2 regions of the Undibacterium sp. FT79W genome follow, and region 2 is predicted to be linked to the other one. Evidence: predicted binding sites of a transcription regulator. Region 2 holds the regulator's gene; the other holds the start of a gene.
The links. Region 2 encodes HrcA, which represses chaperone genes, less so after heat shock. Its sites were predicted from a motif close to TTAGCACTCNNNNNNNNNGAGTGCTAA; they were not measured.

Region 1: groES (co-chaperone GroES) is a predicted target of HrcA. The motif match lies at 1,437-1,463, and genes of this name have one in related genera.

The regions. Positions count from the first base shown of each region.
Region 1 is NZ_JACOGB010000001.1:436,468-439,889, reverse strand. Features, by position in the region: gene H8K38_RS01910 (putative bifunctional diguanylate cyclase/phosphodiesterase) at 1-502, opposite strand, end outside; gene H8K38_RS01905 (hypothetical protein) at 821-1,030, shown strand; gene groES (co-chaperone GroES) at 1,725-2,015, shown strand; gene groL (chaperonin GroEL) at 2,066-3,422, shown strand, end outside.
Region 2 is NZ_JACOGB010000001.1:142,677-146,098, forward strand. Features, by position in the region: gene H8K38_RS00605 (NAD kinase) at 1-412, opposite strand, end outside; gene H8K38_RS00610 (HAD family hydrolase) at 487-1,173, shown strand; gene hrcA (heat-inducible transcriptional repressor HrcA) at 1,218-2,237, shown strand; gene H8K38_RS00620 (response regulator) at 2,250-2,633, shown strand; gene fur (ferric iron uptake transcriptional regulator) at 2,698-3,126, opposite strand; gene H8K38_RS00630 (outer membrane protein assembly factor BamE) at 3,257-3,422, shown strand, end outside.

The sequences.
Region 1 (3,422 bases), 290 kb from region 2:
AACGGTCGGGGATCAGGTTCAGCACAGTGAGCAAATTGTAGCCACCGCGAATGATTAAAATCATCCCCAAAAGACGAAAGTGACGCTGCATGTACAACACACGGATGCCGGACCACAAAATCACGGTGCCAAGCAACATCTTCGTTGTTGCCTCTCTCATGGCTGGTACGTTGAAAAAAAACAGCGTGAGAAGAAGACAAAAAAGTGCAGATGCAGCCGCGATAGGCACGACATGTTTACGGCGCAGATTGCCGATGAAATATTCGGTGCCTGCCCAGAATCCGCTGATACTGATGGTCAGCAAACCGGCAGAAAGCAAAGGATTCAGCTGTTGCGGCAATTGCTGAAATGCCAGCCCACTGCCACAGGTAATGCCAGCCTGACCTGCGGCCCAGAATAGCGCATGCCAGTCATCGCGCTCATGTAGCCACGGCAGAATCATGGTGATGATCAGAATGACATCGACCACCAGTGAAAAAATAATAAATGTCTGAGTATCCACGTCTCTCTGTGCATTTCATTGTAGTAAGCAGCAATTGACAGAACGTAAAACCGGTCTTGTTACCACAAGAAATATCCGAACTGTGTTTGATCAGAAAATGAGCTTTCTGAATTTTCCCGGCGCATGTTCGTGCATTGAAGGCTCTTGCCCTCATATTGTCAGAAGTCAACCGGAAAATGAAGCTGGCGAGCGGAAAAGCCTGATATTAAAAACTGCCTTAGTTTCAAAGCGTGCGTATTTTAAAGCGTGCGTATACTAGACAATTAATTTCCACGTGGCAACATTTCACGATTCGCATGACTCTTCCTGACGCCGCCTTTGACGCGTTTTCATGCACATGCCTATCCACATTCCAGACGCTGGTTGCAGCCAAAACTACGGCATACACCGATAGCGCCAGCCCATCATACACTGACAGATCACGCCGCGCCCTCTAAGGCAGTTTTTATCGTTCGCGAACGCAACAACACCCGACGCGATCACACCAGCCGCGACACAGCAAGCCTGTATGGGCAAACAGCATGGTAAAGAAAAAGCGAAAATCCGCATACTCCCCCCTGTTTTTGGCAAAACACCCCAAATCTCAGCAGAAACATTGGGCTTGTATACATACTCCGGGGAGTATATTTTCCGGTTTTTTAGGGCATGGAACACGCCTGAGACTGCCTGACACCGCCGGGCACAAAAATACATCGCGCCCATCTGCTTAAAGTGGTCAGTACGTGAAGAAGGGGAAATCAAAACATGGAATAAGTTTGCCGCGATGATGCCCCTGCCCTAATCGCCTATCAGACAGTTTGCGAGAGCTTGCCGGGCTTGTTATGTGGACGTTGAAAATGAGAACCAGCCAAAAGCGTCGCTAAGCCTCTGATTTTTAAAATAAAACTGCTTTTTCAACATTCTTCCTTGAAAAAACCTGACCTCGTCCATACAATTAGCACTCCACACAAGAGAGTGCTAACAATGTTAAAATCGACTGGTTTCAGCATTGCAGGCAACTTAGCCGCTGTTAGCGTGGTGGCTCTTGTGCAGCACATGTATGTGTGAAGTAAGGGGCTTGAAAGTGGCGAACACTGACACCATCTACGGCGCACATTTTTGTTTGTTTGCTGATGGGACTTATGCAAAATCAGGTGATGTTTCAATGTCATTCTGTCTGAATTTGTGATGAGCCCCGTTTTACTTCGGTAGTTTTACTTTTGTAATTATTTTAGGAGTTAATATGAATCTTCGTCCCCTGCACGATCGCATTATCGTCAAACGTCTGGATCAAGAAACAAAAACTGCATCCGGTATCGTTCTGCCAGACGCAGCAGCTGAAAAACCAGATCAAGGTGAAGTATTGGCCGTTGGCGCTGGCAAGCAGTTGGATAACGGTTCGATCCGCGCACTGGAAGTGAAAGTCGGCGACCGCGTTTTGTTCGGCAAATACTCTGGCCAGGCTGTCAAAGTTGACGGCAACGAAGTGCTGGTCATGCGTGAAGAAGATATCTTCGCGATCGTACAGAAGTAATTCTTTCCCTGTAGCACTATAGAAATCCACAAGATTCTGGAGAAAATAACATGGCAGCTAAACAAGTAATTTTTGGCGATGACGCACGTGCGAAAATCGTTAACGGCGTAAATATTCTGGCAAATGCAGTAAAAGTCACTCTGGGCCCTAAAGGCCGTAACGTTGTTCTGGAACGCTCTTTCGGCGCGCCTACAGTAACTAAAGACGGCGTTTCTGTTGCGAAAGAAATCGAACTGAAAGACAAGCTGGAAAACATGGGCGCGCAGCTCGTGAAAGAAGTGGCTTCCCGCACTTCCGACAACGCTGGTGACGGCACAACAACAGCGACAGTTCTGGCACAAGCCATCGTTCGCGAAGGTTTCAAATACGTTGCAGCGGGCTTCAACCCAACAGACTTGAAACGCGGTATCGACAAAGCAGTAACCGCTTTGGTTGCTGAAGTCAAAACACTGTCCCGCCCAACGACAACGAATAAAGAAATCGCTCAGGTTGGTTCTATCTCTGCAAACTCTGACGCTGACATCGGCGACATCATTGCCAACGCAATGGACAAAGTGGGCAAAGAAGGCGTGATCACTGTTGAAGATGGCAAATCCCTCAACAACGAACTCGACATCGTTGAAGGTATGCAGTTTGACCGTGGCTACCTGTCACCATACTTCATCAATAACCCAGAAAAACAATCCGTTATTCTGGAAAACCCATTCATCCTGTTGTTCGACAAAAAAATCTCGAACATCCGTGATCTGCTCCCGGTATTGGAACAAGTGGCTAAATCTGGCCGCCCACTGCTGATCATCGCTGAAGATGTTGATGGCGAAGCACTGGCAACTCTGGTGGTTAACAACATCCGTGGCATCCTGAAAACAGCGGCTGTAAAAGCGCCTGGCTTCGGTGATCGTCGTAAAGCGATGTTGGAAGATATCGCTATCCTGACTGGTGGTAACGTGATCGCTGAAGAAGTCGGTCTGACACTGGAAAAAGCAACGCTGACAGATCTGGGTCAGGCTAAACGTGTAGAAATCGGTAAAGAAAACACGACAGTGATTGACGGCGCTGGTCAGGCTATCGCTATCGAAGCACGCGTAAAACAAATCCGCGCGCAAATCGAAGAAGCAACTTCTGACTACGACCGTGAAAAACTGCAAGAACGCGTTGCCAAACTGGCAGGCGGCGTTGCTGTGATCAAAGTCGGTGCTGCAACTGAAGTTGAAATGAAAGAGAAAAAAGCGCGCGTTGAAGATGCTCTGCACGCAACTCGTGCTGCAGTAGAAGAAGGCGTCGTTCCTGGCGGCGGCGTTGCTCTGTTGCGCGCTCGTGCAGCAGCTGGCGTGATCAAAGGCGACAATGCAGATCAAGAAGCTGGTATCAAGCTGGTGTTGAAAGCAATCGAAGCACCATTGCGTG
Region 2 (3,422 bases):
GTCCTTCACGGACAACGATAGCCTGCAGCAGGCTGCGCCGTTCAGAGACGTATTTGCCTTCCAGCATCTCAGCAATCACCGGAATCATACGATCGAGCGGGATATCTGTAATGAAACCGAGCCGCCCCTGATTAATGCCTATCAGCGGGATATGGTATTGCGCCAGTTGCCGGGCGATACCGAGCATCGTACCGTCGCCGCCGACCACAATCGCGGCATTTGCATGTTTTCCTATGTCCGCGACTGACATGGCCTGAAACCCCGGTAATTCTATGTATTGCGCCGTTTCAGCTTCGATCACAACCGTATTGCCTGCGCGGTCAAGAAAGCTGGCGAGTTCACTCATTGATTCTGCTATACCGGGAGCATTAAACTTACCAACAAGTGCAATCGTTTTTGAAGGGACAGTCATAAAAAAAGAGTGGTGACGTGATTCGTCAGATTAGACCATAATTAGCGTGGAAATGAATCAACTGACTGCTATTTATGACAATTAAAGCTGTATTACTGGATTTAGACGATACCTTGTGGCCGGTTGCTCCGGTGATTCAACATGCGGAAGCGAGCTTGTATCAGTGGATGCAGGAACATGTACCGGCCGTGGCAGCGAATTATTCCGTCGAATCAATGCGGCAACGGCGCAATAAGCTGGTACCAACCGATCCCCGTTTTCAATACGACCTGTGGGTCTTGCGACATACCTTGCTTAGCCAGATATTCGCAGAACATGATGTGCCTGTCGCAAAGGCTGATCAGGCCATGGCAGTATTTTCTGATGCCCGCAATCAGGTCAGTTTGTATGATGATGTCGTTCCAGCGCTAAAGGTATTGTCGCAGCGGGTTCTGTTGGGCTCGGTCTCAAATGGCTTTGCTGATCTGCGTGAAATTGGTCTTGCTTCACATTTCCGTACATCGATTGCGGCACGTGAGTTTGGTTGCGCCAAACCTGATCCGCGCATATTTCTCGCCGCCTGTGAAGCACTGGACGTAAAACCGCACGAAGCCTTATATGTCGGCGATGATTTATTGCTCGACGTGCAAGGCGCGCAACAGGCAGGCTTGCGCGGAGCGTGGATGAACCGGCATAGTCTGGAGATCAAGGATGAGCGCCATCAACATATTCAGCCTGATGCGGAATTTAAAAATTTACATGATTTGACAAAATGGTTATGAAGTTTTCTATGTTCATGTTTGCTTCAGTCGCATAAAATGAACAGATGCTACTAGACACTCGCGCTCAAACTCTTTTAAAAGCCCTCGTAGAACGCTACATTGCCGATGGTCAGCCTGTAGGTTCGCGTGCTCTCTCAAAAATTTCCGGCCTTGATCTGTCGCCGGCGACGATCCGTAATGTGATGGCTGATCTGGAGGAGATGGGCTTGGTTGCCAGCCCGCATACGTCGGCTGGCCGCGTTCCCACTCCCAAAGGCTATCGCGTATTTGTTGATAAATTACTGACGGTGCAGGAAATCAGCGAACTGGGGCTGGAATCCCGGCTGCAATCGGGTTTGTTATCTCAACCCCCGCAAAAAATCATCGCGAATGCCGCACAGATATTGTCTTCGTTGTCGCAATTTGCCGGTGTTGTTATGACGCCGAAAACCGAATCCATTTTTCAGCAGGTCGAATTCCTGCGTCTTTCGGAAAAACGCATTTTGCTGGTGGTTGTGGCACCGACCGGAGAAGTGCATAACCGCTTGCTCCTGACGGATATTGATTACACCCCAGCGCAGTTGTCGCAGGCAGCTAATTATCTGAATCAGAATTTCAGCGGACATGCTTTTGAAGATGCACGCCTCGGTATTAATAGCGAATTACGGCAGTTGCAAACAGATATGACTAGTCTGATGCAAGCCGCTGTCGAAGCGGGCAGTGATGCCTTGTCTGAGCAAAGTGATGAAATGGTTATTTCAGGAAAAACCAATTTGCTGAATGTGCAGGATTTATCGTCCAACATGACATCACTGCGTAAGCTGTTCGACATGTTCGAGCAAAAGAGCAGTCTGATGCAATTGCTGGATGTATCGTGTAAAGCGACGGGGGTGCAGATTTTTATCGGTGGGGAATCGCAGTTGTTGCCGATGGATGAGATGAGCGTTGTCACTGCGCCGTATGAGGTTAACGGTAAGATTGTCGGCACCCTGGGTGTGATCGGTCCGACGCGGATGGCGTATGAAAGAGTGATACCGATAGTCGATATTACGGCGAAATTACTTTCTAACGCCTTGAGTCAGTAAAAGAGACATGCGATGTTAAATAAAAATATTTCCATATTACTCATCGACGACAACGATATTACTCGCGAAGTGTTACGTGTCGTGTTGCGCAACGAGGGATACACGGTTGCAGGTGAGGCGACAGACGGTGGAACCGGGTTGGATATGGCGCTCAAACTACGGCCGGACGTGATTATGCTGGATGTGGTGATGCCCAAAGTCAGTGGTCTTGACGTGCTGCCAAAACTTAAAGATATGTTGCCTGATACCAGAATATTGCTGGTGACAGCGAGTCACGATAAGGACATTTTGTCGGAAGCGGTGAAATCAGGCATACATGGCATTATTCTGAAGCCATTTAATGCGCAGAAAATTATCGATACCGTTGCTGGTGTCGCTGCAAAAATAAAAAAATAACCCAACGCACCCACGCATCCTGTTGCAAGCGCTTCAATGCTCATTGGTATGAGCACGTTGATACTTAATTTTTGTGCTCGCAGTTCTCTTTCGTGCAACTACCGTAGATCGCGAGTGAATGTTCTGCGATTTTAAAGCCGCGCTCCAGAGCGATGGTATGCTGGCGCTGTTCAATTTCCGCATCAAAAAACTCTTCAACGCGACCGCAATCGAGGCAGACCAGATGATCATGGTGTGAGCCTTCGTTTAATTCAAAAATAGCTTTGCCAGTTTCAAAATGATTCCGGTGCAGCAGACCCGCCTGCTCAAATTGCGTCAGAACGCGGTAGACAGTTGCCAGACCGACATCCATATTTTCGTTCAAAAGTATTTTATAGACGTCTTCTGCAGTCAGATGGCGAACCTTACTACTTTGGAAAATTTCGAGGATTTTCAGGCGTGGCAAGGTTGCTTTAAGTCCGCTGGCTTTCAGATTTGGAGTGCTGTTTGTCATGTTTTCGGTCAAAAGAGGGCTATCTGCTTTATGATATCGGGTTTTAGGGCATGTTGCTCAATTACTGAGGGTACCTATGCGATTGTTGTTTTCAAAATCTGTTCAAGGTAAAGCCATCCGGCTTGCAGGCATGACATTATTACTGGGCGTATCTGCTTGCGCATCGAAACCGCCAGTGGCGGACAAAGCTGTGTCAGCAACGGCCGGTACGCAAATATACGCACCGACAGGGGTGAGTAAATTCCTGGGCTATATTTCCCCATATCGTATTACCGTTCAGCAAGGTAACTTCGTTT